Flammeovirga agarivorans: one gene and its partner. The protein of the gene in region 1 interacts with the protein of each later gene in a pairwise test. Links are inferred from orthologs where the notes say so. Each region holds a gene or a part of one and is shown in the gene's direction. Other genes may lie near its edges. The genes, in order: gyrA and gyrB.

The links.
Region 2: the proteins of gyrA (region 1) and gyrB interact in binary tests that used the Escherichia coli proteins (3 or more experiments, as listed by UniProt). The link is inferred for Flammeovirga agarivorans from one-to-one orthologs.

What each region holds. Positions count from the first base shown.
Region 1 is NZ_JABAIL010000015.1:1,070-18,144, reverse strand. The notes cover bases 9,401-12,555. They hold gyrA (DNA gyrase subunit A), read left to right. Parts: upstream 9,401-9,770; coding sequence 9,771-12,341; downstream 12,342-12,555. Other genes in these bases: HGP29_RS26345 (tetratricopeptide repeat protein), read left to right, coding at 12,436-12,555; HGP29_RS26355 (carbohydrate binding domain-containing protein), read left to right, coding at 9,401-9,655. Outside these bases: HGP29_RS26400 (DUF3352 domain-containing protein), read right to left, coding at 1-285; HGP29_RS26395 (alpha/beta fold hydrolase), read right to left, coding at 320-1,120; HGP29_RS26390 (trans-sulfuration enzyme family protein), read left to right, coding at 1,251-2,426; HGP29_RS26385 (CYTH domain-containing protein), read left to right, coding at 2,434-2,901; HGP29_RS26380 (ParA family protein), read right to left, coding at 2,939-3,607; tRNA (guanosine(46)-N7)-methyltransferase TrmB, read left to right, coding at 3,820-4,476; HGP29_RS26370 (WbqC family protein), read left to right, coding at 4,533-5,159; HGP29_RS26365 (ATP-dependent Clp protease ATP-binding subunit), read left to right, coding at 5,331-7,868; HGP29_RS26360 (hypothetical protein), read left to right, coding at 8,095-8,439; more of HGP29_RS26355, read left to right, coding at 8,486-9,400; more of HGP29_RS26345, read left to right, coding at 12,556-13,626; HGP29_RS26340 (tetratricopeptide repeat protein), read left to right, coding at 13,737-15,314; 23S rRNA (adenine(2503)-C(2))-methyltransferase RlmN, read left to right, coding at 15,450-16,508; HGP29_RS26330 (DMT family transporter), read left to right, coding at 16,559-16,888; HGP29_RS26325 (DUF4476 domain-containing protein), read right to left, coding at 16,889-17,075. UniProt on the Escherichia coli protein: A type II topoisomerase that negatively supercoils closed circular double-stranded (ds) DNA in an ATP-dependent manner to maintain chromosomes in an underwound state.
Region 2 is NZ_JABAIL010000004.1:341,346-358,153, reverse strand. The notes cover bases 7,949-10,836. They hold gyrB (DNA topoisomerase (ATP-hydrolyzing) subunit B), read left to right. Parts: upstream 7,949-8,366; coding sequence 8,367-10,307; downstream 10,308-10,836. Other genes in these bases: HGP29_RS14295 (lysophospholipid acyltransferase family protein), read left to right, coding at 10,380-10,836; HGP29_RS14305 (tetratricopeptide repeat protein), read left to right, coding at 7,949-8,293. In the rest of the region: HGP29_RS14345 (tetratricopeptide repeat protein), read right to left, coding at 1-462; HGP29_RS14340 (sugar phosphate nucleotidyltransferase), read right to left, coding at 593-1,597; dut (dUTP diphosphatase), read right to left, coding at 1,618-2,052; HGP29_RS14330 (lipopolysaccharide biosynthesis protein), read right to left, coding at 2,054-3,577; HGP29_RS14325 (enoyl-CoA hydratase-related protein), read right to left, coding at 3,655-4,431; HGP29_RS14320 (tetratricopeptide repeat protein), read right to left, coding at 4,525-5,535; HGP29_RS14315 (OmpA family protein), read right to left, coding at 5,582-6,388; HGP29_RS14310 (hypothetical protein), read right to left, coding at 6,517-6,810; more of HGP29_RS14305, read left to right, coding at 7,001-7,948; more of HGP29_RS14295, read left to right, coding at 10,837-11,324; HGP29_RS14290 (PorP/SprF family type IX secretion system membrane protein), read left to right, coding at 11,633-12,697; HGP29_RS14285 (PKD domain-containing protein), read left to right, coding at 12,907-16,808. UniProt on the Escherichia coli protein: DNA gyrase negatively supercoils closed circular double-stranded DNA in an ATP-dependent manner to maintain chromosomes in an underwound state.

The sequences.
Region 1 (17,075 bases):
AGAAATACTTTCATCCCACTCAGAATCTCTAATTTCTTTCCATGAAGACAACACATTTTCAGAACCAATTAAAATTCCTGGACTACTTGGTAAAGTAACCCACATTGGTGTAGTGGGTAATGATCTTGTCCACCATAAAAAAGTACCTATTAGGAGAATCAATATTCCCAATACAATATATTTCCAGTTCGATTTTTTTGGTTTATCTGTTACTTCCTCATGAGAAGACTGTTCTTCTGAAAGTTCTTCCATGGGAAATTCTTGGTTTTCTCCTTCGATGGTCATAAGGGGGATGTTCTTTATTATATGGTTTAAAAAATTATAGCTCTGTTCGATTTCCTAATTGGATCAATAAATCTACTACTATTTCAGGGTCTGTAAAAGGAAATATATGGCCTTTCTTCTCTAATACTTGAGTTTCTAATGGAGCTTTCCACTTTTCTTCTACAAATTCCATATTTGCAAAAGGAACCAATCCATCTTTTTTACCATGTACAATTGTTGTCGGTACTTCAATTTGTGACCAATCGTTTTCAATTATCTTAAGAGCTGCAGCATGATGTGCTTTCTCATCAGTAGCCACCTTAAATGAAGAAGGAAGTATCGAATAAATCACTTTACTCTGGGCCCACCTCGAATACCATTTCATAGGCTCTAATTCAGCAGACATAGCAGGAGCTAACAAAGCAATGTGATTCACTCTTTTTTCCTCACCAATACTTGCATAAGCAGCTATTGGACCTCCGTAAGAATGCCCTACTAAAATGTAACTTTGAGACTTTCCTTTTATTTTATCCCAATCGTCCATCACTGCATGTATACTCTTTGCATGTAAAGAAATATCATCTATTTCATGTCCTTTCTCGCTACCATACCCTAAACGCTCTACAGACAAAACACTTCCAAGATGACGGATGCTATCATTTTTTAGAAACTTCCCAAAGTCATTTGCACTTCCAGGTGCACCATGAATAAAAATAAAAGTGAGATGAGATGTAGTGTCTAGTGCATTGACAGATAAATAATTTACTTCCATTGTATCTAATGCTGCATGATATACTTTCATTGGTACACCATCTTTCAGATACTTTTTTTCAAGGTTTTTCCATTCCTTTTCCATAGAAGAAGCACAGCTAATAAGAGAAAATAGACAAAGTAAAATCAAAAGATGTCTACAATACCCCATTGAAGTCATAGGTTTATATAAGATTGTGGTTAAATTTGATGAAAGATAAGCAATAGATTACAATATGGAAAAGAATAAAAAATACGGTTTCTCAACTACTGCAATTCATGCAGGACAAGAACCGGATCCTACAACAGGTGCGGTAATCCCCCCAATATATGCTACTTCTACCTATGCACAAACTGCTCCGGGTGAACATAAAGGTTTTGAATATACGCGTTCTCATAACCCAACAAGGTATGCTTACGAAGATGCAGTTGCAGCATTAGAAGGAGGTAAAAAGGGATATGCTTTTGCTAGTGGACTTGCTGCAGCTGCAACTATTTTAGATATGCTGGAAAGCGGATCACATGTTATCGCCATGAACGACTTATATGGTGGTACGTTCCGTTTATTCGATAAAGTAAGAAAGTTTTCTTCTAAACTAGAGTTCTCTTTTATTGATCTCAATGATATTGATACATTAAAATCTGAGATTAAATCAAATACCAAGATGATATGGGCAGAAACACCTACAAACCCTATGCTTAGATTGGTTGATTTAGAAAAAGTAGCCGAAGTAGCAAAATCTCATAATATCATTACCGTTTGTGATAATACTTTTGCCACTCCTTATCTTCAAAGACCATTAGAACTTGGTTTTGATCTAGTAACACACTCTGCAACAAAATATATCAATGGACATTCAGATGTTGTAGGCGGTGTTGTAATTGTCGGTGAAAATGAAGAATTGGAAGAAAAGCTTACTTTCCTTCAAAATGCAGTAGGTTCAGTTCAAGGACCATTTGATTCTTTCTTAGTGAATAGAGGATTAAAAACTCTTGGGGTTAGAATGGACAGACACTGTGAAAATGCTTCAAAGATTGCTGAATGGTTAGAACAACATCCTTTTGTTGAAAAAGTATATTACCCTCACCTTCCATCGCACCCTGATTTTGCATTAGCTAAAAAGCAAATGAAAAAAGGCGGAGGAATGATTTCGGTTACATTAAAAGCTGATTTAGAACAAACAAAAGTGTTCTTATCCAACTGTAAGCTATTCACTTTAGCCGAAAGTCTTGGTGGTGTTGAAAGTTTAATTGAACATCCTGCAATCATGACACATGCTTCTATTCCTGCAGAAACAAGAAAAGAACTTGGTATTGATGATGGATTCATTAGAATTTCTGTTGGTATTGAAGACTTAGATGATTTGATTGATGATCTTCAAAATGCATTCAAAGCAGCAGGATTAGAATAATACACACATGGCATTAGAAATAGAAAGAAAGTTTTTAGTCAACAATTTTGATCCAAGTATCGCAGATCAGTCTAACAGAATTGTTCAAGGGTATATCCATAGCGATGAAAACAAAACTGTTCGAGTAAGAATAAAAGGCGATAAGGGCTTTATTACTATTAAAGGAAAATCTGATAATGAAGGTTTATCCAGATATGAATGGGAAAAAGAAATTCCAGTCGAAGAGGTAAACGAATTATTAAAGCTTTGTGAAGGTGGTGTAATTGACAAAATACGTTATGATGTATCAGTCAATAATCATACTTATGAGGTAGATGTATTTTCTGGAGATAATGAGGGTCTTACCGTTGCTGAAATTGAACTCTCTTCTACAGACGAGCATTTTATAAAACCTGATTGGCTTGGTAAAGAAGTTACAGGAGATACAAAGTATTACAATGCTTTGCTAATGCAAAACCCCTATAAAAATTGGTAAAAAAAGCCTCAGTGATAGTATATCACTGAGGCTTTTTTTAAAATAGACATTTCGTACAGAACTCATCAAAATATTGATTAAACTCATCATCCTTCAATGTTGGATCTGTAATATCGTATACTGTCGAAATACCTCTTTTGTATCTTACTAAATTAGATATAGGTGAATAGAAAAATTCCATTCCTCCTATTCCAGATAATTCTTTTAGTTTTTGATGTTCTACTGTTTGGTCTTTTTTATTCACAATACCATACACATCAAATTTATATCCCTGCTTTTCTTTCATTTCTTTGATCATAGGTAATGTTTTCAAGAAACGAATCGTGGCTCTCATATCTAATACACTTGCCACTACAGGTACAACCACAACATCAGAAACCAAGACTGAAAAATAAATCTCTTTACCTTCAATTCTACCGGGAACATCTAGGAAAATAGCATCATATTTTTTCTCTGCTAAAGCTAAAGTCTTATCAAAGTTTTCTTCTGCCCTTGGCTGTTTCCAATTGAAAGAAATAACATCATAAGATTGCTCCTTGTCAGCTCCTTCTGTTGTAAATATATCTTTTACTGATTTTTGTGGATCACAATCGATCACTAAAACTTTCTTATTTGTCCTATTGTGTACCGCTGAAGCTGTAAGCATAAGCAGCGTACTTTTACCAACGCCCCCTTTTTGGGTTGCGAAAGAAATTACTTTTGCCATATAAGTTAAATTGTGGCGTATTTTACGTTAAGGTGATTAACCAAATCAGGTAAAACTGTTGGGTTAGTATATCAGTTAATCACAATTTGGGATTGAAAATACAACAAAAAACCGAATATTTCCCAATAATTACCCATCACCCCTATCACAAATTACCTAAGCTCTGAGGGGATTTTGTATGTTTGCAGACTGAAAAACAAAATTTTAGATAAATGGGTCGTCATAAATTAAAAAAGTTCGCAATTAATGAAACGCGAGACTATATCATAGAACCAGGAAAACCTTTATATGATAACATCAAAGGTAACTGGAGAAAAGAAGTATTTAAGAATGATAATCCTGTAGTACTTGAACTAGCTTGTGGTCGTGGAGAGTACACTACAGGTCTTGCTCAGGTATACCCAGACAAGAATTTTATCGGTGTAGATATCAAAGGTGATAGAATATGGAAAGGTGGTAATGTTGTAGACGAAAAAGGTCTGACAAATGCTGCATTTTTAAGAATCCATATCCAAAACCTTGAACAATATTTTGAACAAGGAGAAGTGGATGAAATTTGGATTATCCACCCTGATCCTCGTCCAAAAGATAGAGATGCTAAACGTCGTATGACACACCCTCGTTTCCTAAATATGTATAAGAACCTACTAAAAGAAGGAGGACAAGTACGTTTCAAAACAGATAGTAAACCACTATTTGAGTATACAGTGGAAACGTTGGTCTCAGAAAAGGTAAACCTTGAGGCAGTAACATTCGACCTTTACGAGTCTGATTTATTGGAAGAACATCATGGTATTGTGACTCGTTATGAAAAACAATTCACAGAACTAGGACATACTGTTCATTACCTAAAGTTCCGCTTCAAGTAAAAAATATTTTATTGGGCGTTATAATAATTGTAACGCCCTTTTTATTCTTCATCACTATGCAGGTTTTAATTGATTTACACTACTTCCCTAACCTAGAGTATTTTACCGTTATCGCAAAAGCAGATAAAGTATACATTGAAAAGTTCGAAAACTTTCAAAAGCAAAGTTTCCGAAACCGTTGTTTCATAAAAACTGCTCAAAAGGTAGATCGATTAACTGTACCAGTAGAAGGTGCCAATAAAGGACGCCCTCTTAGAAAAGTGAAAATTGATCATAAAGATAATTTCGCAATAAAACACTGGAGAAGTATTGTAACAGCGTATGGAAGATCTCCATATTTTGAATATTATGAAGAAGAAATTAAGAATGTCTTAACGAAAAAAGTAGATACGCTTTTTGAATTAAACATGAACTTACTCGCATCGATCACAAAACTGTTAGGAATTAAGACCGAAATAGAGATCACTAAAACCTTCGAAAAAGAAACTAGTGATGAGATCTTAGACTTAAGAAATAAAATCACAAAAACAGATTCTCCTACTTTTACTAAGCAGCAAGCCTATATTCAAGTATTTGGTGAACAATTCGACCAAAACCTCAGTATTTTAGATTTACTTTTTTGTGAAGGTCCTAATGCCCTGCACATATTAAAATCAAATTCTAGTAAATTAATCGAGCGTTAATATTGTTTAATAGAAAATATATGCTTTATTTTAAATAACAGAATTCACAAACACTACGATTAATCCATAATCAATATTTAAGATTTAAGTCTCCTTATTTCTGAATTAGCTTTGAATTCTGTATCTTATTATTTCTACATTAGAATAATGATAATTTAAAATTCCCTAACCATGGAGGCAAAATTTTCTAACAGAGTAAAAGAGGTCATCTCGCTTAGCCGAGAAGAAGCCTTACGCCTTGGACACGATTACATCGGGACAGAACACCTGTTGCTTGGTATGATCCGTGAAGGTGAGGGATATGCGATTACTTTACTTAAAAAGTTGAACGTAAACCTTAATGACTTAAAAGATGCAATCGAACAGTCAACTAAGAGTACTGCGAATTTCAACGTAAAGAATCTCGCTAACATCCCACTAACGAGACAATCAGAAAAAACGCTCAAAATAACATACTTAGAGGCAAAAATCTTCAAATCAAGCCTAATAGGAACAGAACACTTATTACTGTCAATATTAAGAGATGAAGATAATTTGGCCACACAAATATTACAGCGTTATGATGTAAACTATGATGTAGTCAAAGAAATGATCGAATTCCAAGGAGAAAACCAAAACCCAAAGGCATCGTCGAGCACAGACGATGATGATCCACAAGCGAAAGGCAGTGGATCATGGAGCTCTCGCCCAGAGTCATCAAAGAGTACAGAAAAATCTAAAACCCCAGTTTTAGATAACTTCGGTCGTGATCTGACTAGCTATGCAGAAGAAGGCAAGTTGGACCCAATTGTTGGGCGTGACAAAGAAATCGAGCGCGTAGCGCAGGTGCTTTCTAGAAGAAAGAAAAACAATCCTATCCTTATTGGTGAGCCAGGTGTTGGTAAAACAGCTATAGCCGAAGGTTTAGCATTGCGTATTGTACAGAAAAAAGTATCTCGAGTTCTTTTCGGAAAACGTGTTGTTACATTGGACTTAGCTTCTTTAGTAGCAGGAACAAAGTATAGAGGACAGTTCGAAGAAAGAATGAAAGCAGTCATGAACGAGCTTGAAAAAGCTCCAGAAGTGATTCTTTTCATTGATGAGATTCATACTATTGTTGGTGCTGGTGGTGCTTCAGGCTCATTAGATGCTTCCAACATGTTTAAGCCAGCTTTAGCGCGTGGCGATATACAATGTATTGGTGCTACTACTCTTGATGAGTATAGACAGTATATTGAAAAAGACGGTGCATTAGCTCGTCGTTTCCAAATGGTAATGGTAGATCCTACTACACCTGAAGAAACGATAGAGATTCTGAACAACATCAAAGGAAAATATGAGCAACACCATCATGTAGATTATTCTGAAGATGCATTAGCTGCTTGTGTTAAATTCTCTGATCGTTATATCAGTGACCGTTTCCTTCCAGATAAAGCTATTGATGTTCTTGACGAAGTAGGTGCAAGAGTTCACATCAATAATATCCATGTTCCTGATAATATTGTGAAGTTAGAAGCACAAATTGAGGACATTAAGGAAGAAAAAAATAAAGTTGTCAAAAGACAAAAGTACGAAGAGGCTGCCAAGCTTCGCGATACTGAGAAGAAGTTATTAGAAGATTTAGATACTGCTAAAGAGCAGTGGGAAAAAGAAACTAATGAAACAATCTACCCAGTAACCGAGGATGATGTAGCTGCAGTAGTAGCCATGATGACTGGTATTCCTGTAAACCGAGTTGCTCAATCAGAAGGTAAGAAACTGATGAAAATGGCAGACGATTTACAAGGTAAAGTTATTGGTCAGGATGCTGCGATCGAAAAACTTGCAAAAGCTATTCGTCGTACTCGTGTTGGTCTTAAAGATCCTAAGAAACCAATCGGTTCGTTTATCTTCTTAGGCCCAACTGGTGTGGGTAAAACCGAACTTACTAAAGTTCTAGCTACTCACCTATTTGACAAAGAAGATTCTCTAGTAAGAATCGATATGTCTGAATATATGGAGAAATTCTCTGTATCTCGTTTAGTTGGAGCGCCTCCGGGCTACGTTGGTTACGAAGAAGGTGGTCAATTAACTGAGAAAATCAGACGTAAACCTTATTCTGTTATTTTATTGGATGAGATTGAAAAAGCTCACCCAGACGTTTTCAACTTACTTTTACAAGTACTTGATGACGGTATCTTAACAGACGGTCTTGGTAGACGTGTTGACTTTAGAAATACGGTAATCATCATGACATCAAATATTGGTGTTCGTGACCTTAAAGATTTTGGTACAGGTATTGGTTTCAGTACTCAAACAAAATTAGATAATCAAGATGCTGAAATGCAGGCAACTATTCAAAAAGCATTGAAGAAAGCCTTCGCTCCAGAATTCTTGAACCGTCTTGATGATGTTATCATCTTCAACTCATTAGAAAAAGAGCATATCCACCAAATTATCGATATCTCTCTTTCTAAATTATTCGAAAGAATATATGCAATGGGTTATGGTATTGAAATCACTAAGAAAGCTAAGGATTTCTTATCAGAAAAAGGATATGATCCACAATACGGTGCTCGTCCATTGAATAGAGCAATCCAGAAATATTTGGAGGACCCAATGGCTGAAGCAATCCTAAGTGGAGATATCGAAGATGGTGATACAATTGTTGCTGATTACTCTGGAAAAGGAGAAGAGCTAACAGTTTCTATCAAGAAAAAATCTACACAAGAAGAAAAGCCGGAAGAATAAAAACTTCTGAAATAGCATAAGACATCAGGTGGAGGAGAACGTAAAAGTTCTCCTCTTTTTTTATTTACTGTTTTCATATTATAATGAAAAACATCACTATTTGGTGAAAATCAGCTTTCTAAGGATCGTTTTTGTATATTTATGTATCTACTAGAAGTTTTACCCGTATAAAAGATTATTAAATTTTGTTTACAGCTTAATCTTTATACTAACTATGATTACCGCCATGAAATTAACGACTGACCGATTAGCATCTTTATTGATTACTTCTGCATTATTTGGAACGAACATAGAACTGAGTAATGATGAGAAACAAGTAATCTGTATCGAATCACCAATCGCCCAAAATAACTTAAATACTTTTGATGAAGTAAGAGACAAAATCATAAAGGTATTCGTTACTGATATGATGAATGGAACTAGAGTTTTAGCTGCAAATCCTACAAATTCAATTGATTTGTCATTATTAGCTGTAGGTAATTATATTCTTACATTACAGTTAGCTACAGGAGAAATTTCCAGAAAGATGACTATCCATGAAGAAGGAGAATATTCTGTTGTAAGAGCTTAAGTTTATTTCCCTATCTTTACACAGTTTTTTACTGAGATAGGGAAAAATGACTGCTAAATACATCAAACAAATCGTTCTTGGAGGATTCTTTATAATACTTCCTTTTAAATCCATTTTAGCTCAAAACTTAATACCAAATCCAAGTTTTGAAAACATCGTAGAAGAAACTAGAGGACACGCATATCTAGATAATATCGACGATTGGTTTAATGCCAATCATACCCAACCTAAAACCTTATATGGTACTCCAGATCATTTATTTATAAATGAAAAACAACCATTAAAAGGTATTAAAGATACTTTTGAACCTAGAACCGGTAAATCTGTTCTGGGACTTATTTCTTATATGCAAAGAGTTAAGAATTACAGAGAGTACGCTTCTGTTAGATTCACTCACCCTTTGAAAAAAGGAGAAGCATATACTTTTTCAGCCTATATCAAAAATGGAAATCATGTCGCCTTTGGTAGTATTGCTACTAACGGTTTGGGTGCCTATTTTTCAGTGCACAAGATTAAGCAAAATCTTTTCGAACCTTTATCAGTAACACCTCAATTCCAAATCAAAGAAATTTTTTATACCACTGAATGGACTGAAGTACAATTTACTTTTGTAGCAGAAGACAATTATAAATACCTCACATTAGGTAATTTCTTAGATGATACACATACCGATTTAAAATACATCAACTATGATGTAGACCCTCAATGCTATGTCTACATTGACGACGTCTCTTTAGTACATGTTCCTAAAGAGAAACAGGAAGAAGTAGAAGAACCTGAGGAAGTTATAGTAGAGGAAAAAGTTGAAGAAGTCAAAGAAGAAGTTATCGTAGCTGTCGTTGATACTCCAAAAGTGGAGGTTCCGGAGAAGGTAATTTATGAAGATAGACCAACTGAAGTTCAATCATCCATTTATATTACTACATATGAAGTTTCTCTTGCCATTTGGGATAATAAAACTGTGGATGGTGACATTGTATCGCTTTTCTGGAATGGAGAACATATTATTGAAGAATATGAACTTACAGCCAAAAAGAAAAAGCTGAAAATAAGGTACGAACCAGGAAAAGAAAACGTATTAATTCTTTACGCACATAACCTTGGAGACGACCCTCCAAACACTATGGCGATTCAAATAAAAGCAGGAAAAAAGAAGAGAGAATTGAGTATTCGATCAACTCTCGGAAAAAGTGGTGCAATTCGCTTTAAACGATAGAAATTAGAGTCATTTTTTCCTTTATTTAAAGCATGTTTTTTGTATCTTGCATAGTTGGGAAAAGATGAGTAATTCTTCTTTTTTCTTGGGTTGAAAAACATATCAATAATAATATATGGCAGACGAAAATATCATCTCTATTAACATCGAGGATGAAATGAAAAGTGCCTACATTGATTATTCAATGTCGGTGATTGTTTCAAGAGCGCTTCCTGATGTTAGAGACGGTCTTAAGCCTGTTCACAGGCGTGTTTTGTACGGAATGGCAGAACTTGGGTTAAGCTATAACAGATCGTACAAAAAATCAGCAAGAATTGTTGGTGAGGTACTTGGTAAATACCACCCTCATGGTGATTCTTCAGTATATGACACAATGGTTAGAATGGCTCAACCATGGTCATTACGATACATGCTTGTTGATGGGCAAGGTAACTTTGGTTCAATTGACGGTGATTCTCCTGCAGCGATGCGTTATACTGAGGCTCGTATGAAAGAGATCGCTGGTGAAATGCTTTCTGATATCAAAAAAGATACAGTAGACTTTGAACCAAACTTTGATGATTCATTAAAAGAACCATCAGTATTGCCAGCAAGAATTCCAAACTTACTTCTTAACGGTTCTTCTGGTATTGCAGTAGGTATGGCGACAAATATGGCTCCTCACAACATGAATGAAGTGTGTGATGCCATTATTGCATATATTGAAAATCCTGATATCCAAATTGAACAACTAACAGAGATCGTAAAAGGTCCTGACTTCCCTACAGGAGGTATCATTTATGGATACGATGGTGTAAAAAAAGCATTAGAAACAGGTCGTGGACGTGTTGTAATGCGTGCAGTTACTGACTTTGAGCAAACTTCTTCTGGACGTGAGCAAATTGTTGTAACGGAAATCCCTTACATGGTCAACAAGGCAAATATGATCGAAAAGACTGCCGACCTTGTAAATGATAAGAAAATCGAAGGTATTTCTGCAATTCGTGATGAGTCTGATAAAAATGGTATCAGAATCGTTTATGAATTAAAGAAAGATGCAGTGCCTGATGTAGTACTTAACCACTTATTCAAGCAAACAGCACTTCAAAGTTCTTTCAGTGTTAATAACATTGCCCTTGTAAAAGGTAGACCAAGAACTTTAAACCTTCATGACTTGATCAGACACTATGTAGATCACCGTCATGAGGTTATCATGAGAAGAACTCAATTCGAATTAAATGAAGCTGAACGTAGACTTCACATCTTAGAAGGATACTTAAAAGCGTTAGATAACTTAGATGAAGTTATTGCTTTAATTCGTGGTTCGAAAGATGCTGAAATCGCAAAAGCAGGATTGATTGATCAGTTTGAATTCAGTGAAATTCAAGCGAAAGCAATTCTTGACATGCGTCTTCAACGTTTAACAGGTCTTGAAAGAGAAAAAATCACTGAAGAACACAAAGAAGTTGTTGCTTTAGTTGAAGACTTAAGAGATATCTTAGCTAGAAGAGAACGTCAGATGGGTATCATCAAGACAGACTTGGCTGAGCTAAAAGATAAATACGGTGACGAAAGAAGATCTAAGATTGTTTACAATGCTGATGATCTTGATATTGAAGATTTAATCGAAGATAAAGAAATGGTGATTACTATTTCTCATGAAGGTTATATCAAACGTACACCATTAAACGAATATAAATCACAAGGTCGTGGTGGTGTTGGATCGAGAGGTGCAACAACAAAAGACAACGACTTCACTGAACATATGTTTGTTGCTAGTAACCATAACTACTTATTGTTATTTACTAACTTAGGTAGAGTATACTGGCAGAAAGTATTCCGTTTACCTGAAGGATCTAAAACTGCAAAAGGTAGACCATTACAAAACCTACTGAACATCAGAGAAGGTGAAAAAGTACAGGCTGTAATCTGTACTAAGAACCTAAATGATCAAGATTATATCAATAATCATTACTTGATGATGTTAACTGAAAGAGGTATCGTTAAGAAAACAGTTCTTGAAGCCTATTCAAGACCTCGTAAGGACGGTATCAATGCTATCAACATCAATGAAGGTGATAAATTATTCAACGTAATGTTGACTGATGGTCAAAACGATGTAGTTATCGCTACAAGAATGGGTATGGCAACTCGTTTCAACGAGGACAATGTTCGTTCTATGGGTAGAGGTGCAACAGGTGTTAAAGGTATCGAATTAAAAGGTGCTGATGACTGTGTTGTAGGTATGGCTTGTATTTCTCAGGAAGAGTTGGAGACTAAATCTCTAATGGTAATTTCTGAAAACGGCTATGGTAAACGTACTGAATTGGAAGAATATCCAAGAAGAACGAACCGTGGTGGTAAAGGTCTGAAAGCTATGCAGGTAACAGATAAAACTGGTAAGTTAACATCACTATTCTCTGTAGAAGAAACTGACGACTTAATTGTAATCACTAAAGATGGTATTACAATTAGAACCGCTGTTTCTAACTTCAGAATTATGGGTAGAGCCACTCAAGGTGTAAAAGCTATCCGCTTAAATGATGGTGATGAAATTTCATCAGTTGAGATTGTTCCTATTTTAGAAGATGATGAAGTAGATATTGAAGCTACTGAAAACTCTGCTGAAGGATCGACTCCAGAAGACAGTAACGATCAAAACACTGAAAATACTGATTCAACAGAGGATAACACTTCTGAAGAATAATTTTCATTGAATGATATATTGAAGGCAACTGAAATTCAGTTGCCTTTTTTTTATTTCTTGATTACTGTATATTCGTTAGGTAAACATCTTATATATGAGCATTCGAAGTCTATTTATATATTCAGTACTTATCCTTTGTGTCTACAATTCGTATACTCAAGCCCAATCGATTACATGGCAGGAGAAGTATCTTAAATTAGCTCGTATTTCTATAAATGAGAATCGATGCCATGATGCATTACGCTATCTTGACTCCCTACAACAAGCTACACTCACTAGAGAAGGAGAATTAGAAGCGATTACTTTAGTGGCCAAATCGTATGGTATTTTAGCTTTGGAACCCACTTGTAGTGAAACTGATAATTTTGGTGTATGCTCTGAATATGTCACTGAAACGATCAACAATTATAATCTAATTCTTCAGAAAACGGATATTGGAGAGATATTTAATCAATTCACGAAAGCAGAGCTTGATCGCTTTTATGATAACCTTATTACTGCAGGTGCCAATCAATTTATCACCCAGAACTTTCAAGGGGCTGCATTCTATTTTGATCAAGCTTTATTAGTAAACAGTGATGACCCAATCAATTGTAGATATGGCATGATTGCCAATGAGTTATGTAACAACTATGATAAAGCACTAGAATATTCTAATATGTTACTTGATTTGAATTATGACAGTATCAATGTTTATGAAAGTAGGTCTTTATACTATGAACAACTAAAAGCTCCTCAGAAAGCTATTGAAGAAGTCGAAAATGGATTAGCAAAACATCCTGTAAACTATAAATTGACTTATAGAGGAATTGGTATTTGTGTTAGAAATAAGTGGTTCAATAAAGCCATCGACTTAATTGATCCGATTCTAAAAAAATATCCTTTTGATGAACGCACATTAATGACTGCAGGTATGCTCAGTGAAGCTGTTCAAGATCATAAAAAAGCAATATTTTACTATGTTAGAGCAGCCAATATCAGCCCCACTCGATTTGATGCCTATATGAGTCTCAGCCAAGTACAGTTTAATGAAGCAATAAAACTTCAAAAAATTTTAATGAACTGGAACAACAATAAAAAGAAGCCAGAATATAAAAATGTACACAAATCTGATTTAAGAAAAGAATCAAAGTTTTACCTGGAATTAACTGTCAAAAACGCCTCTGAAGCATCGCGATTAAACAAAGAAGACAAGGAGTCATTAACAACTAAATACAATGCTTTGCTTTTATTAAATAGAACTAAAGAACTAAAGGACGTAGAAGAAACGTTAGACAAGATGTAGAGATGCAAAATTTATGCTCCACATCATCAAAAATATAAACTGAATATAGTATGTTTGCGTGTTGAGGAATAAATTATTGTATTCTAAGCTATATAACATATAATATTTCTATGAAATTCACAAAGGTCATTACAGTTCTTGCTGTATCAGCAGCTCTATCATCGGGTGCTCTGGCGCAAGAAAAAGGTTCTGCTACTAAAGCTGCAGCTTATTTAACTAAAGGTGAGATTGAGCAAGCAAAAACTGAAATTGAAAATGCCGTTGGCTATGAGAAATACAAACTGGAGTCGAAAGGTAAGCCAGTTGTAGTAAAAGAAAAAACTCTTGAAGTTCAAGGTGATATTTACTCTGCAATCGCAATCAATCCTGAAACAAGTGTAGACGAGATTCCAGCCGATATCGACAAGGCAATGGAAGCTTACAACGAAATCAAAACAAGACAAGAAGAATCAGGTAAAGCATCTGCTTCTTATAAAGCAATTTGGGAAAATCAAGGTGCTGACTTGGCAACTGGTCAAATCAAACCTTCAAAAGTTGATGATCTTTGGGGTCACTTCTTTAACATTGGAGCTGAAGCATTCAATGAAAATGATTATCCTAAGGCAATGGAGAACTTCGAACTTGCTCTTAGAGTAAAGGCGGATACAACTACAGGTAAATATGGTTTCTATGCTGCTGCTATGGCTGAAGAGGAAGCTGCTGACGAAGAGGCTGCTGCTATCCGTGAAACTACTATGATGTTTATCGAGAAGTTGTTCGCAATGAACTACCACGATCCACAACAGTACTATTCATTACTTCGTTATGCTTCTGAAACAGCTGGTCCTGCTGAAGAGCGTATCGACGAGTTAAAGTATGAAATCAGAGATGCTGAAGGTACTATTGAGAAAGCTACTAAACAAAAAGAGCAATCTCAAGAACGTTATGAGTACTACACTAAAGGTGGTGGACGTAAATATGGTTCTGCTCGTCAAAAAGCAGCAACTGCTCAAAAAGAAGTAGAAGAAGCTACTGCTGAGATCACAAAAGCTCAAACTACTTTAGACGCAGCAAACAAAGAAGTTGAAGAATTAACAGCTCAAGCAAACGTTGCTTACGAGAAATGTTTAGAAATCGCTATCGAGGGTGCTAAAAACAACCCTGGTAACCCTACTTTAACTTCACAAATGGTTGCTTACTATGTGAAGCTTAACAAATTAGATGATGCAATCGCTTCTGTTAAATCTGCTTTAGCGGAAACTCCAAACGACGAAGGTATGAACTTCAACTTAGCAGTTCTTTATGATCAAGCTGCTGAAAAAGCTCGTGAGTCTGAAGAGTCTGCAAAAGCTGAAGAATACTTCGAAATGGCTGTTGCTCAATACAAAAAAGTAATTGATATCAATCCTGAGAGCAAGAATGGTTTATTCAACTTAGGTGCTTTATATTACAACAGAGCTGCTGCTTATAACAAAGAGAAGCAAGACTTACCAATGAAAGGTATGAACTATGCTGATCCTGCAAAAGCAAAAGAATTAGATGCTAAAATGTTAGAATACTCTAAGTTAGCTGCTCCATACGCTGAGAAAGTTTCTGAACTTGCTCCAGACGAAAGCAAATACTTAGTACTTCTTTCTAGAATCTACTATATGACAAAAGAAAATGACAAATTAGAAGCTGTAAACAAAAAGTTAGAAGCAATGGAGTAATTCCTTTCTAAAACTTAACAGTTTTTCTAATTTTCATTGAAAAGCCCGAACTTCGCATTGAGGTTCGGGCTTTTTACTCTCTAAATCAAAAAGTTATATTTGCATTAAGAAAACAATTAGTATATATATACATCCATGATTAAAACGAAGAAAAAGGATATCCGTAAAATGACTCCTGATCAAATAAAGGATTTCCTTACTGAAAATGGTGAAAAGGGTTTTAGAGCAAAGCAAATCCAGGATTGGCTATGGAAAAGCTCTGTAAAATCTTTTGATGAAATGACCAACCTCTCAAAGAAAACTAGAGAACTTCTAAGTGAGAACTTTGAGATCCTGCCAATTTCAACCTTCAAAGCACAAAAAAGTAGTGATGGTACGATTAAATCTGCTTTTCAATTACATGATAAGCATTTAGTAGAAGGTGTACTTATCCCTGCTGAACCAAGAATGACAGCTTGTATTTCATCACAAGTTGGCTGTTCTTTAACATGCTCTTTCTGTGCTACAGGATACATGGATCGTAAGAGAAACTTAGATGCCGCTGAAATCTATGATCAAGTAGTTGCTATCAATGAACAAGCAATGGAGAACTTTAATACTGGGTTATCCAACATTGTATACATGGGTATGGGAGAACCTCTATTAAACTACAAAAATGTTCTAGAATCAGTAGAGAAAATTACTTCTCCTAATGGATTAGGTATGTCTGCTAAACGTATCACAGTTTCTACTGCAGGTGTTGCTAAAATGATTAAAAAGCTTGGTGATGACAATGTAAAATTCAACCTAGCCTTGTCTCTACACGCAGCAAATGATGAGAAGAGAAACAAGATTATGCCTATCAATGAGCAAAATAATCTTAACGTTCTGCGTGATGCATTAAAGTATTTCTTTAGTAAAACTAAAAGTCCAGTTACTTACGAATACATTGTTTTTAATAATTTCAATGATTCAATTCAAGATGCTGAAGAGTTGTATCAATTCACAAAACACTTACCATCTAAGGTCAATATAATAGAATACAACCCTATTTCTGAAGCAGATTTCTTAAATGCTAAAGTTGATAAAATTCAGAAATTCGCTGACTACCTTTCTAAAAAAGGTGTTAACGTTCATATTAGAAGAAGCCGTGGTAAAGATATTGATGCTGCCTGCGGCCAATTAGCCAACAAAGATAAGAACAAGAAAAAATAAATTTATAAAGGCTAGAACTGGAGAAGGTTCTAGTCTTTTTTACTTTTAGCATTATGCATTGGTTATTTCTTTTTATTGCGATTATCTCTGAAATTATCGCTACATCAACACTAAAAGCATCAGAAGGATTTACTAAACTAATACCCTCAGTCATTACAGTGATTGGATATGGTATTTCTTTTTATTTCTTATCGTTAGCTGTAAAAAGTATTCCTATCGGAATCACGTATGCTTTGTGGTCTGGTATTGGCATTATTTGCATTACTACTATCGGATATTTTTTCTATAAAGAACCACTGAATTGGCCAACAATTATTGGTATAGCTTTTATACTTATAGGTGTTGTTATCGTAAACCTTTCAAATCACACTTCCCATTAGTTAGTTCTTCTGATAAATTACATGATCATCTTTTGTGATTTCATCGGTTGCCAAACTCTCTAATTGAGTACTAGTTATATCATCTATCTCTTTTTTATAAAAGAAATTGATAAACTGACCTTTAACTTTATATAGATTATCTAAATCATATATTGAGCTTAATGAAGTATTAAAAACTTTCATTTTA
Region 2 (16,808 bases), on another replicon or contig:
CTCTTCAATCTGTTTCTCTAAAACCATTAAAGCATCTTTTAGCAGGTTTAGAACTTCATAGTTCTGAGCTACTAATTTGTAATAGTATTTGTTTTCCGGATCAAGTTCTAAAGCTCTTTTAGAAAATTGTAATGATCGTTGGTAATTTTCAATTTTAGAATAAGCTAAAGCTGTTTGGTATTTAATTCCATCATCTTTGGGATTTAAGTCATTACATTTCAATAGTAATTCTAATGCTTGATCATATTCTTCTAGAAGATATTCATTAACAGCATATATAAACAACTCTTCTGCTTTTCTTAGATCTTTTTTAGAGGGTTCTTCAATAGATACTACTGGGGTTTCTTTCTTTTTCTTAGACTTTTTCTTCTTTTTACGTTGTGCAAAAGCAGTGTCCGTAGCCGCAAAACCTATAAAAAGGGCTAATAATATGGTATATATTCTAAAAGAGTTTTTGTTCATAAGTATGTTTTACCCTCACAAAGTCAATCTATGTATTTTACTATATATAAATCTACAAAAAACATAAATGAAAAAAACAGCGAAATATAAATATTTCGCTGTTTTCATCTATAAATAAAGATTTTTTTAGTTATTCCCTAACTGAAGTAAAGTCACCAATACTTAAATCTTTCGATCTACCTGTATATACAACATGGTTACCTACTACTGAGTTTTCAATATTTACTTTTCTGATGTCGGTATCTTCTTGAACAATTGAATTTTGAACAACAGAATTTTCAATATTAGTATTTTTACCTACTGATACATATGGTCCAACTACAGCATTTTTAATCACTGTATTTTCACCAACGTATACTGGGCTAATCAAAACAACATTATCTAAAACAGCAGACTCATGTACTAATTCTTGATCTTGAATGTACGTTAAATATCTTTGGTTAGTATTAACGATGGCATCTTTATTACCACAGTCTAACCATTCATCTACAGTACCGGGCTTCAATCTTGCACCTTTTGCTTTAAGATTTTCTAAAGCTCCAGTTAATTGATATTCGCCATCGTTCATGATATTATTATCTACTAAGTATTGAAGTTCGTCTCTTAACTTCTCTCCTTCTTTGAAGTAATAAATACCAATGATTGCTTGATCAGATACAAATTCTGAAGGCTTCTCAACAAAATCAGTAATGATTCCGTCATTATCTAGTTTCACTACACCAAATGCTGAAGGATCTTCAACTTTCTGTGTATAGATAATACCATCTTCAAATTTATCAATCGCAAAATCTGCTTTAAATAAAGTATCAGCAAAAGCTACAATAATATTACCGTCCATACTATCACCCGCACATAAGATGGCGTGAGCAGTTCCTAATGGCTCATCTTGGTAATAAATTGTCCCTTTAGCGCCTAATGACTCAGCAATTTCAACTAACTCTTTTTCAACTATTTCTCCGAAATCACCAATAACAAAAGCAATTTCTTCTAACTTTTCATCAGACATTGCAGCTAAATCCTCAACTAAACGATGAACGATTGGCTTACCTGCAATTTTTACTAATGGTTTTGGGGTAGTTAAAGTATGTGGTCTTAAACGGGAACCACGACCAGCCATTGGGACAATAATTTTCATATTATATTTTATTTAAAAAGTTATTTTTTTCCAGTACTTCCGTATCCTCCTGCACCACGCTCAGTATCAGAGAGTGTTTCTACAGGTTCCCACTCAACAGTTTCATGTTTTGCAATAACAAGTTGAGCGACTCTTTCACCGTCTTTCACCTCAAATTGCTCATTTGAAAGATTAACCAATAAAACACCAATTTCTCCTCTGTAATCTGCATCTATTGTACCTGGAGCATTTAGCACACTTAAACCATGTTTAAAAGCCAGACCACTTCTTGGTCGAACTTGTGCTTCATAGCCTTGAGGAAGTTCAATGTAAAGACCTGTTGGTACTAAAACTCTTTCTAAAGGAGCTAATACCTTAGATTCTGATAATACTGCTCTTAAATCAAGACCTGCTGACAGCTCAGTTTGATACTCAGGTAAAGCATGGTGGCCTTTATTAATTACTTTTATCTTCATTTTATTTTTTTAGTATTTTCTTCTGCACAATTTGTAAGGTAGACACAATGAACTGCCTTTCCATAAAAAATACAATCAGCAAGAATAATGCAAAGATAGCATTATGAATAAATATCGACTCCCAAAATCCATTTATAGAAAGTTGGGAAAGCAAAACTAAAAAGCATCCTCCCATAATCAAATAAAATGATATCATTTTTACATTATATGGAATAGGATAATATTTTTGACCAAGCACATATGCTAATATCATCATACTCAAATAGCAGACAAAAGTTGCAATAGCACTACCATAAAAACCGAAATATGGAACTAAAAGAGCATTTAATGAAATTGTAAAAAGTGCTCCAATTGCGCTTATCAATGCACCATACTTTGTATTATCAGTTACTTTAAACCAAACTGACAAGTTATAATACATACCAAGGAATAAGTTTGCCATTAGTAAAATGGGAACAACAGGTAATCCTACTAAATATTCCTCGCGACGAATTAGAATTGGGGCAATAACTTCCAAATTTGCAGAAACTGCAACTACCATTACCATTAGTACTATTACGAAATAATACATGATTCTTGCAAAAACTTTTGGAGAGTCTTTCGAACCTGCTTGATTAAAGAAAAAAGGTTCTGCAGAATATTTATACGCAGTAACTGTAAACGTTACAAATATTGATAGTTTATAACAAGCAGCATATACACCAACAGCATAATCCGCATCACCGAAACTATAAAACCCTTCAGGTAATAGTAATGGAATTAATAGCCTATCAGAAACTTCATTAATGGCAAAAGCAACTCCTGCAAAAACTAAAGGAAAACCATAAGAATAAAATGGTTTCATTGATTTCCAAGACCATGAAAACTTGAGTTTAATAAACTTATCCATGAATAAGATCATGATAATTGCTTTAGAGATCAAATTTGCAAGGAATGCATAACCCAATCCTAATGAAGGATCATAAATTTTTGACACAAACTCAGTAATAAAACTATCTGAATTAGTTTCAACGATACTTACACAGGTAACTAAGAAGAAATAATTTAAACCAACGGTTAATACTACTTCTATAATTTTTAATACAGCAAATCTTTTCGCTTGACCATCGATTCTAAGACTTGCAAAAGGAACTACTAATAGAGTATCAATCGCATATAGTAAGGCAAAAAACTTCACATATATATCACTGTTTTCAAAGCCTAAGAGTGTTGAAATTTGCCCAGAAAACAACCAAAGTATACTGGAGAACACTACTGATGTAATGCTCAATGAAGAAAGTATTTTAGAAAAAACTTCTTCTTTATCACTACCTTCTTTTGATGCAAACCAGAAGTACGTTGTCTCCATACCATATGTGTATATCACATTGAAGAAAACCGCAAAAGAATAAAAAATAGAAACGATTCCAAACGCATCAGGATCAAAAACCTTAGTATGAAGAGGTACTAATAAATAATTTATTAACCTCATTAATACTGTAGTTAATCCGTAGATAACAGTATCTGATAATAATTTTTTTAACATGAGTAGTTTTAAAAATAAAAACCTCTTTGTTCAATTTTACACTGAACAAAGAGGTTTTATATATAATTATATTTCAATTACTTACCTGTGAAATTAGGCTTTCTTTTTTCTAAAAATGCAGATGTACCTTCAGTGAAATCATCTGTTTTTATTGCACTTGAAAAAGCATTCGCTTCAGTTTGGTATCCAGATGCATTTGTATGAGCTGCATTGATACAATCAATGGCATGTGACACTGCAATCGGAGCTTTCGCTAAGATCTTTGCTGCGATCTCCTTTGTTTTATTCATTAACTCATCTTGTGAGACTACATGATTTACTAAACCAATTTCATGACCTCTTTTAGCAGAAATCATATCTCCAGTAAGAATCATTTCGTTAGCAATTCCTTTACCTACTAGGATTGGTAATCTTTGTGTCCCACCATATCCAGGTATTATACCTAATGATACTTCAGGCAAACCAAACTTTGCATTGTCAGATGCAACACGAATGTGACATGCCATAGCTAATTCACATCCTCCACCTAAAGCAAAACCATTAACAGCTGCAATGACAGGTTTAGGGCAATTCTCAATACCATTAAAAATCTCCTGGCCTTCTTCAGAGAATTTTCTAGCATTTAGTTCATTCAGGTCTTTAAACTCTGAGATATCAGCTCCTGCAACAAAAGCTTTCTCTCCTTTTCCTGTAATGATCACAGTTCGAATTTCTTCTTCATCATAAGCCATGTCGAATGCACTCTTCAGTTCTTGTAATGTTTTTCCGTTAAGTGCGTTTAGTTTACTCTCTCTATTAATAGTGATTGTAAGTAAACCATCGTTCTTTTCTAAAAGAAGATTTTGATAATCCATGTGGTATTAATTTCCTTTTTTTGTTAGCGTTTGATTGTGATTAAAGTAATTTATTAGCTGATCAAACTCTATTCTACACTAATGTATAAAACCTTATTTACATTTCAGATAAATTTCTTTATCTATTTCCATGTTTTTTGATTTTAGATAGCTGATATATTCACAAATAGAAGATTTTTCTTCTAAACTGATCATTTGAGTAATTATTTCCTCCAATTTTTGAGCTTGTCTTCCTTCAGGAATATTCTCAGTTAATAGCTTAGTTGCTTCTTGGTATTTTTTATTAAGAATCAATGAAGAATAAACAGAAGTCTCCTTTGATGCTAATTCTTCATTATAATAAACAGCCATATTAAATGCGTCAACTGATTCTTTGAAGTTTTTATCATTTAAATAACTTCGACCTAAATTTATGCGATAAACAGAATTTGTAGGAATGATTTCGATAGCTTTCTCAAAAAACTTAGATGCTTCACCATAATTCTTTTTTTGCATTTCAACCATTCCTAAATTATTGAAAGCTTCATGTCTCTTATGATTAATTTCAATTGCCATTAGTGAATAATGAAATGCAGAGTCTAAAATCCCAATATGATAAAATACAAAACCTAAATTGGTGTATAGAACATCACTAATTCCTGAGATTTCCTTCAATTGTTTAAGATCAGCAAGTGCCGCTTGAAAATCCCCTTTCTCTTCTAATAAGGTTGCTCTATTTAGTAATAATGATGTGTTTTCGGGGTTACATGTAAGCCCTTTACTAACTGTCTTTATTGCTTTATCTAAGTCTTTTAATTTAAAATAGACATTTGCTTTATTCTGGTAGGCATCTTCTAAACAATTATCCTGTTTCAAGGCTATGTTATATGCATTTAAAGCCTCATAAGTTTTACCTTGTCCATCATAGGCAATTCCTAGGTTATTCCATGCTTCTGTAAAAAGAGAATCCTCTTCTAAAGCTAATTTTAATTGAATTTCAGCTTTTTCAAATTCTTTCATTTGTAAAGCATCTCTACCTTTTATAAAAGATTGATTTCTTTTGGCATTTTCATCACAACTAAAAAATGCAAGCGTTAGTAATATTAAGGTGAAGTATTGTTTCATATAAATAAAAAAAACCGATCCATTATTGAATCGGTTACAAATATATCTAGTTGATTGCTTTTATCGAAACTCTACGGTTTTTCATTCTACCTTTTTCATCATCATTTGATGAAATCGGCCTTTCAGAACCCCATCCAACAGTTTCCAATCGATTTGGATCAATCCCTTTCCTAACTAATTGCTTTTTTACTGCAATTGCTCTATTAAGTGATAGTTTCTTATTGGCTGATACACTACCTACATTATCGGTATGCCCTTCTATACTTAGTTTAAGTTTTGGAGCATAGCGTTTTAACAACATTGAAAGTTCATCTACCGTCTGTTGAGAGGCTTTTGATAATGTTGCACTACCTGTTGCAAATTGGAAATATAAATCTACTGAACCTTGTGATTTCAACAATTCCAACATTTCTTGTGCAGTCTCGGCCTCTTGAATTCTATCTTGACCAATAATGGTTACCGTATATGAATCTCCATTTTCATGAGTTTCAATCACGCACCAAAATTTCTTATTGTTCGATTTTACTTGAAAAGATCCATAATTATCTCCTTTGAAAAGGGGCTTACCTCTTAAAGATCTCACTTTATCAAAATAAGTTTGCAAAATCTGTTGTCCATCTGGGTGACGCTCTCCTGTAGCCTTAAAAGTTGCAAAAGTTTTATTACCACTTAATGGAATAATATCCACATCACTCATTGGGAACTCTATTTCATCAAATTTCACTTCGCTATAAAGTAAATCATACCCTCCTAGCTTTAAAACTAAAGGGTTAGATGTTACATCTTCTTCTTGAGCATTAGCATTAAAAGAAAAGAAAATGAGTAAAATATATAATGAAAAAAATCTTTGCATTATGATTTATATATAATTTGATAATTGGAATAATAGTTTTGTAAGCAAATTACGTGCAAAGTATTACACATTAAAAAGAAAAGCCACCCTAAATGGATGGCTTCTATAATTATACTTTAGTAAATTTCTTAATTTAACGAGAAGGTTGGCACTGCTGGTGAGGCCATTTCAGATATACTCAACTCCATGATATTCATCTCCACAAAGTCATAAAGTTTAAATGCAGTGAGTATATTGTCTACTTCGTCAACTGAAGTCGCATCTAAAGTCAACCAAGCCTTTTGTGCGTCGTCAGATAACATAAAAGATGATATAATTCCCTGATTCATCATTTCTCCAATCTCAGTATATTGAGATGGAAGTAAGTCAATAAGATTTTGATCTAGAACTTCAGGTAAAATTATTTCAACAATAAATTTCATATGATTTTTCAGAATTATTAGACGACAAGATTATCTAAAATATTTAACGATTCCAATTTTTTATCGTTGCTTTCACTTAATGTTATTAAAATTTGATGGCCTTTTAACATCAAATTGATAGATTTGAATTTTACTTAATGAGTTCATGAGAGATTTTTTCATCAAAATACTTTTCATATTAGCAATATTTATGATAACAACTGAAGTGTATAGTTCTACACATCAAAGTATTACTTACGATGAAAACTATCTATACCCATATCTTAAGGTGTTATTATCACCTAATGAAAATTATCCACTCCCTAAAGTAATTTCTGAATCAGAATATTCTGAAAATGAGCTCATCATAAGAGGCTTATGTGAGATGAAAAATACTCAATATTGGAGTGCATTTTGGGATCTAAAAAAGGCCTATCACAATTCACTGAAATCTTTAGAAGAGAATGAATTGGATACCTTAAAAAGATTAAATGTAGGAATGATATCTGTTGCTTTAGAAGTTGTTCCAAATGAATATCACTGGCTTAGAAATTTCCTTGGCTTCTCTCCTATAGACCCCAAATTATCAAGGGATCTTATTTCTGATGCAAAAAAATCAAAGGATAGAATCACAAAATTTCAGGCTTATACCTCTGAATTACTAATCAACACATATTTTTTAAAAAACTATGAATTAGCTAACTCATTGCTAATTGATTACGAAAATAATTTTAAAGATTCAGCTATCGCCCAATGTGCCATTGCCTGGGTGAATTATAAACTAAGAAAACCAAAAAAAACCATTTATTTTCTCAATAAAATTGACATCAAAAAAAACCAATGGTTTGGATACTATAATTACCTAAAAGGTAGCAGTTACTATTACCTTACTAACTTTGATTCAGCTAATGTCTACTTCAATAAATATTTATCTAAAACAGAAAAAGACTATACTAAAGATATTTATTATAAAAAACTGATCTCCTATTGGTTAGTAAATAATACTACAGATAGTGTTCAGTATTTCAAAGAGATGGTAATCAATAAAGGTACAGCCCTTATCAGTGTTGACAAATATGCAATTTCATTCGTTAAAAAAGATGAATTACCTAACGCTGATATCATGTTCTCTAGAATACTATTTGATGGAGGTAATTACAATGAATCGATTAAGAAGTTAAAAGGAATAAATATCGATAGTTTAAATCATTTAAATCAATTGGAATTTTATTATAGATTTGGGCGAGCAAAACAAGAGTTAAATGATACTACTTTTGCAATAAATGCTTATCTTAAAGTTTTGGAATTGGGAGGATCTAAACCAAAAGAATATTATCCTGCGAATGCTTCTCTAAACTTAGGGCACCTCTATGAAGGCCTTAACGAAGATGAACAAGCTCGATTTTTTTATAAAAAGGCTATATCATATCCCAAACATCCTTATAAAAATAGTATTGATTCAGAATCCAAAAGAAGATTAAAAGCCTTGACTGCAAGTAACTAAGTTTTTAGACCCTATTAGGGGTTGTAATTAATGACAAAAAAGGGTAGCTTCGCAGATATTTTTTAGTAAAGATATGGAAGAAAAAAAAGACAATTATTCAGCCGGTAATATCCAGATCCTTGAAGGATTGGAAGCTGTTCGTAAAAGACCAGCCATGTATATTGGGGACATTGGTATTAAAGGTCTTCATCATTTAATTTGGGAGGTTGTAGACAACTCAATTGATGAAGCAATGGCTGGCTATTGTACAGATATATATGTAACTGTAAACGAAGATAATTCAATTACAGTTTCTGATAATGGCCGTGGTATTCCTACAGACATGCACCCGAAAGAGAAAAAATCAGCTCTTGAGGTAGTAATGACTGTACTACATGCCGGTGGTAAATTTGATAAAGACACTTACAAAGTATCAGGTGGACTTCACGGTGTTGGTGTCTCTTGTGTGAACGCATTATCTACAGATTTAAAGGTAACAGTTCATAGAGGCGGTAAAATATTCCAACAAGAATATAAGACTGGTATTCCTCAGTACGATGTTAAACAGATTGGAGAAACTGACATCACAGGAACAACAGTTCAATTCTGGCCTGACTTAAGTATTTTCACTCATGGCGTTTATAACTATGATACTATTGCCTCTCGATTAAGAGAGCTTTCATACTTAAATGCAGGTATTACAATTCACTTAAAAGACCTTCGTCAAAAAGATGAGGATGGTGAGTTTGTAGGTGAAGTATTCCATTCTGAAGGTGGTCTTAGCGAATATGTTGCATATTTAGATAATACGAGACAATCACTTCTAGCTACTCCTATTTTTATGGAGGGTGAAAAAGCAAATATTCAAGTTCAAGTGGCAATGACTTATAATACGTCATTCTCGGAACATGTATTCTCTTATGTAAACAACATTAATACTTACGAAGGTGGTACTCACGTAGCAGGTTTTAGACGTTCACTAACAAGAACTTTAAAATCTTATGCAGATTCTACAGGTTTATTAGACAAAGTAAAAGTAGATATATCTGGTGATGACTTTAGAGAAGGTTTAACTGCAATTATTTCAGTTAAAGTTCCTGAACCACAATTCGAAGGTCAAACTAAAACAAAATTAGGTAACTCTGAGGTTTCTGGAGCGGTAGATTCAGCTGTAACTGAGACATTAAAAACGTTCTTAGAAGAAAATCCAAAAGAGGCTAAAAATATTGTACAAAAAGTAATTACTGCTGCTCAAGCAAGACATGCTGCTCGTAAAGCAAGAGAGATGGTACAACGTAAGAACGTTCTTACTGGTACTGGTCTTCCTGGTAAATTATCTGATTGTACTGAAAAAGATCCTGCAGTTTCAGAATTATACCTAGTGGAGGGTGACTCAGCAGGTGGTTCTGCTAAGCAAGGTCGTGATCGTATGTTCCAAGCTATTCTTCCATTAAAAGGTAAAATCCTTAATGTTGAGAAAGCTCAAGAACACAAAATCTATGATAACGAAGAGATTAAAAATATCATTACTGCATTAGGTGTTCGTTTTGGTACTGAAAATGATGAAAAAGAGCTTAACTTAGAAAAGTTACGTTACCATAAAATCATTATTATGACCGATGCCGATGTCGATGGTTCACACATTAGAACATTGATTTTAACTTTGTTCTTCCGTTATATGAAACCATTGATCGAACAAGGATACTTATATATCGCTCAACCTCCTCTTTACTTAGTGAAGAAAGGCAAGCAAGAAAAGTATTGCTGGTCTGAGGATGATCGTATGAGAGCTATCCAAGAATTTGGTGGCGATGAAGGAAAAGTGAACATCCAACGTTATAAGGGTCTTGGTGAAATGAACCCAGAACAACTTTGGCACACAACTATGGATCCTGAATTCCGTAGTATGAGTAGAGTGGATATCGAATCTGCCGCCGAAGCTGATCATTTATTCTCTATGTTGATGGGTGACGAAGTTGCTCCTCGTAGAGATTTCATTGAAAGAAATGCTCGTTATGCAAAAGTTGATGTATAACCAATAGCTATCAATAAATATTCAGGCAACGGACGGAGGTTCGTTGCCTTTTTACATTTAAGATATATATTAATGAGTCAACATAAGGGTTGGAAAAAAGTTAAATACGAACTTTTATATCAATTAATCAAAGGGTTAATAAAACTCGCTAATTGGGCATCAAGAAATATGTTAATGTGGTCTTTTGGAAAACTTGGAGGTTTAGTGTACTACATTATGCCTAAAACAAGAGACCTAACCTTAAAGCATCTCAAATATGCTTATGAAAATGAGCTTAGTGATGCTGAAATACAAAATATAGCAAAGAAGGTTTTTTCTAATTTAGGTAAAAACTTTACGGATATTGTACGTTACCCTTCTATTAGAACAAGAGAAGAATTGACTGCTGTAATGGAAGTCGAGGGTGAACAACATCTAATTGATGCTTACAATAAAGGTAAAGGAGTAATTTTATTGACCTGTCATAGAGGTGCTTTCGATATGGTAGGTTTTTATCTTAGTATGAGTAATTATCCTTGTATCGCAATTGGTGCTAAGCTACATGATGAAAAATTAAATGATCTTGTAGTAAAGACGAGAAGGCATAATAAAAATGACCAAGCTGACTTTGTTGAAAGATCTGATCCTAGAGGAAGTATTAAAATGTTCAAAAAGTTGAAAGATGGCGGTTTAGCTTTTTTGCTTATTGATCAAGATACTGATAAAGTTCAAAATACTTTTGTAGACTTCTTTGGAAAACCTGCTGCTACTCCTATTGGCGCTGCTACATTAGCGTTAAAAGCGGATTCAGCAATTATTCCTGCTTCGATAAAATTACAAAGTAATGGTAAGCATTTACTAGAATTTAGACCTGAAGTTCCTCTTGAGAAAACTGGAAACTTAAAAGAAGATATTAAGACCAATACTCAAAATATGTCATTGGCACTTGAAAAATTTATACGCGAAGCTCCTGACCAATGGGTTTGGTTCCATGAAAGATGGAAGACCAAACAAGAAGAAGAAGTAAGCAATTCCTAAAAAATGAATTTTATTCTAGTTTTGAAGAACTGATTTCAAGAAATTGAGATCAGTTTTTTTGTTACACAAATGTTTGATATCAATACAAAAAGGAAATTATCACTTTCAAAAAGTACTATTTCTACAATTAACAATATTACTTATCAAAATATCACTAGTAAGAAGAGACTCAAAATAATACAAAAATAATGAAACTTTTTTTTACAACTGAATTTCGAAAAAAACTCTGCAGACGTAAGTTGTAATACAATTTAGAAGAAACGATTTTTTTTCAGAATACGTTTTGTAAGTAAATCACCTAATTACTTATGAGACCTAATTTTAAAAACTATTTCTGCTTTATCTTTCTCACAACCAGCATACTCACAAGCAGTTATTTATTCGGACAAGACACTCAGTTTTCACAATACTATGCTACACCATTATACCTTAATCCTGCCCTAACAGGATCAAGTCAGGAAACACGAGCCATCATCAATTATCGAAACCAATGGGTAGGATTACCTGCTGGAATACAGTCTTTTATGGCATCATTTGATCACAATTTTAAGTATAAAAGATTTTCACTCGGAGGATATATAAAAAATGACAGCTATGGTGTAAATGAAGGAACTCCATTACAGCATTCTACTTTTACTGTGTCTGGCTCTTATACTATTCCTATTTCAAAGTATGTTGGCCTTAATGTTGGCTTACAGGTTGGTTACGGACAAAATAAACTTGATTTATCATCATTAGTTTTCAACGATCAGCTAGATTCCTTTGGTTTTACGGGCGGAGGAACAAACGAACCATTTGTTCATACCCAAGTAGGTTATGCAGATGTAAATACTGGAGCCATGTTGTATGGAGAAAAATATTGGGTTGGTTTGGGACTATATCATGTAAATACTCCTAATATTTCATTCATTGGAGAGCAAGCTTACCTGCCAGTAAGAGTATCTATTGAAGCTGGGTATATGATACCATTAGAATTTAAAGGGCATCATACACATATCCCCGATTACCATCGAAAATCATTTACATTCGCAATGCATTATCAATCTCAAGGTAAAAATGATCAACTGAGTTTAGGTATGTATTTCCATTACCAACCCCTATTAGTTGGTGTATGGTACAGAGGTTTACCATTAATAAAAGGAGCTGAAAAAGACAATGCAGTAAACCATGATGCTGTTGTTATTTTGACAGGTATAAAAGTCGGAAACCTTAATTTTGGATATAGTTATGATGTAACACTATCTGACTTACCTCAACAACATGCTAATTCTCACGAAATTAGTCTTCAATATACTTTTAATCTATACAAGGACTATAAAAAGAAACCAAAAAGAAAACCAATGGATTTACCTTGTCCATCTCCTTTATTATAAGAATAGTACAATTTTTTTATTCTCTTTCAAGATATTACTTACATCACTACAATGATCCTATTTGATTTTCATTAAATTAAATATGGATCATTATTGTATGAATACGTATAATTAAAATACACCCAAAGCGAATTATCTATAACCCAAGTTGCTTATAAGGAAAGACCTAACTTTCTTTTGATTACTGCTACTAGAACTACTTAACCCATATGACGAAAGCGTTATTACGATCATTACTGCTGATTCTAACTTTGACACTAACTCTTTTAGCCAATGCTCTTTTAGGGCAAACTATACATAGAGTCTATCAAGGTTCTACTGAGACAGATCCTAATACTGTTATCAGTGGATGTGGAGGTGTTGCTTTGCAATTTATTATTTCTCCTCAGCTCAATCATACATATTCGAATTATAATTGGGAGATTTATGATGGTGTTACTTACACTCCATTTTCAAATCTCGCTGAACCCTATCATCAATTCAATTCTACAGGTATTTATGGGGTTCGAGTCACATATGATGATACTTTTGGAGGGTCTACAAGTTCTGTAACAGCCACAATTCCAAATAATGCTATTGAGGTTTATAGTAGGCCGGACGGACAATTTTATGCAGATAAACGAAATATTTGTGTAGGTGAAGAAATTACTTTAGTAAATATTACTCCAGGAACCTTTTCATCATTAAATTTTTTAGTAGATAATCAATTATACCCTGTTGTTAATGATTCCGCAAAAGTTACAATCAATAATTCCGGTTCTTTTGATGTTGCACTAAGTGGTACAACTACTGATGGTTGTCAATTTATTGCAAATGAAGCTGGTTATATAACTGTTCAAGCTCCTTTTACATCTACTTTTACAACTTCTCAAACGATTAGCTGTGCTTCTACACAAACTATTACATTTACCGCTTCATCAATAGACACTGATGGTTTAAATGTGACCCCTACATATTTTTGGGATTGGGGTGATGGGACGTTTGATACTACGAATGTTGCTGCCATTCAACATACATTTGATAGCTCTGATGGGACTGATTTTACAGTTTCATTGAGTAGTGAAGCCAATAATTGTCCAGGTACTTCCACACAAACAGAAAATATCTACTTTAGAGATATCTCATCATTATATGGTACAGCATCTATTTCTGGTACCTGTAATACTCATGTAGTTAGTTACACTCCTGGAACAATAGATCCATTATTTTCTGGTCTTCAAGTATTATGGGACTGGGGAGATGGGAACACAGAGACAATTGCTATTGGAGATGTAGCAACGCATACTTACAGTAACCCAAACCCTAACCCAATTAATGTCAATATTTCGGCAACTATTCAGGGATTAACCGACAATAGTTGTCAATTTACAGATGTTCAAACCGTACCTATTTTACCACAAGCAGGGATCAGTATTGCTGCCAATAACACTGATTATTGTAGTGAAAATTTCAATGTAATCGTTAATGCCATCAATCTACAGAATGTAGCAAATTACTATTGGGTTATTGATGGTACCACAATTACGGGATTTAATCAATCTACTGATACACTTGCTGTTGCTGGTTATGGTTCTCACACCATTGAACTGTATTTTGACGCACAAACAGGAGACATCAATGATAATTGTGCTTTGAACAGTATTGATGTTTATTCCGCTCCATTAGATGTAAGAGTATCAGGTGCAAATTTTGCTTGCGAACCTTCAAGTGACTCGTTTGCCTCTTCGGTTACATGGGAAGATCGAAATACAAATACAGTAACGAACCCATTTAGTGTTGATACTGAAGAATGGATGGTGATTAATAAAACCTATGATGACACTACGTATTACAGTGTGAATCCACTCACTTTTACCAATTTATCTCATGGTGATTATGACATTTACCATAACATTACATTAGATCCAATTGGGGATAATAGTGCATGTACTTTTTCTTCACCGGCTTTTAATTACTTAGTGGGTGAAGTTTTTGATAATCCTACATTAAATTTTAGTCCATCTACAATTTGTATTGGTACAACTGTCAATTTTTCAACAACAACCCATGCAGATACTCTAGGATTGGGGCTGTCTGGAGAATTCCCTATTGTCTACCAATATCGTTATGCTAGTAATTTAAATTGGGTAACTGTTGGTAACACTGGTCTAGGTCAATTCTATTATGGCGATATTGTGGATAGTGCAAGAACAGCACTACCAGGTACTTTTACAGTAGAAATTAGAGCAGTAATCAATGGCTGTGCAGGTGATCCTACTGCAGAAACTATTACGATAAACCCTTCTGAAGCTGAACATGAAATCACTTTGGATGATTGTGCACCTACAACTTTGTCATTCATCAATAACTCATTAGGAACAGTAGATACAGACTATCAATGGACATTAACCATTGATCCACCGGGTAACGGAAATAGTGATGAAGTTACATGGACTTCTCAATCTACGAAAGATGAGAATTATAACTTCTTATCAGAAGCCACCTTCCCTACTTTTACTGGTTACCCTCAAGGTGAAATACCTGAAAGTTCTGTTGTAGATATTAGAATCACAGCAACAGAACCTGGCGTAGGTTGTTCAGATTTTGAAGACACTACCATTGTTATGCCGGGTCCATTACCCGTTTTATCACCTTCTCCATCTACCTCTTCAGGCACTTGTGTAAATAGCATTTTACAATTTGATGCCGGAGACGGGAATCTTGGCCAAGTGTACAATTGGACTTTCACAAATACAGCTGACAATAGTATTCAATTTAGCTTTAGCTCAAATAATAGCATCGTGAATACTACTTTTCCAACACCTGGTTCTTATATCGGTGTTGTTACTGTAACTACAGTTGGAGGTTGTACATTTAGTGAGAACTTAGGGCCAATACAAATTACAGGTGGTTCGGTAAATGTAACAGGACTTGCCGCAGCTTGTGTTGGGGACAACCTTACTTTTCAAGGGCAAAATTTAATGTACAGTCCCACTCAACCAGATTATGAATGGTTCGTAGATGGTGTCTCTCAAACATCAGGTACTGTACCTATTTCTGGAAACGTTCCTGATTTAACTGGTATCGTATTTTCATCTCCAAATAGTCCTCAAAATTTAGCACACACCATAACATTAGAATTATCAATAAATGGATGTTCTGCTTCATATACTCATGATATCACTGTAACTAAACCAGATTTCACATTCCCCCTTCCTCATGACAACTTTGTTGCTTTCGATTATGTCTGTGATGAAGTAATTACTGAGTTAACACTTGATCTTGATGATAATGAAGTCTATAATTTGAGCACAAGTACCATCAACCTATTTACAGGTGGCGTTGGTGTCGGTGCCGTAACTCCCAATTCGATTAATAATGACACTGTGAGGGTTTCTTTGCCTGCAGGTCCTTATAATTTAACCATTCAAGTGGTGGATGAAAATGGTTGTTCTGATGACCAAATTCTGTCATTTACGGTTCCTACTATGAGGGATTTAGCGGCAGACTTCACTCCCAACACATATAATTTGGTATGTCCTGGTTTTGTGAGTTTTACAGATTTAGCGGATGAAACTGCCGGAAATACTTCTAGAAGAGATGATTTAGATTTATCAGATAATCTCTATGATGTTGATATAGCTTTATGGGAATGGGACTTCGATAATGATGGTACCATAGATGCTACTACCAACTCTGGTAGTGTAACTCATTATTATAGTTCTCCTGGTTCTTATGATGCTGTACTAACTGTTACTGATAATCATGGTTGTCAAGATGTATCAAATACTGTAACTATTGTTGTTGGTGGTACTTCTGGTACATATGAAATATTAAAGAAAATTGGTTTCGAACCTGCTTCGACAACAATGGTGGCATTTCCTGTGGATGACCCTAACACAGATATCACCAATACCATATATAACTGGGCTTCTGGTGATGGACAACTAGGTACAGACAGTTCTCAAGTGTTTGTATATCCTTCAACAATTAGTAATGCTAATATGAGTACAATTACTCCTAGCCTTACTTTTGTAGATGAAAATGGGTGTTCCTATCCAGCTGATTATTCCGGTGATATGACCATTTTAAATTGTCCTGATATTTCTTCACCTGATGTAACTTTATGTAC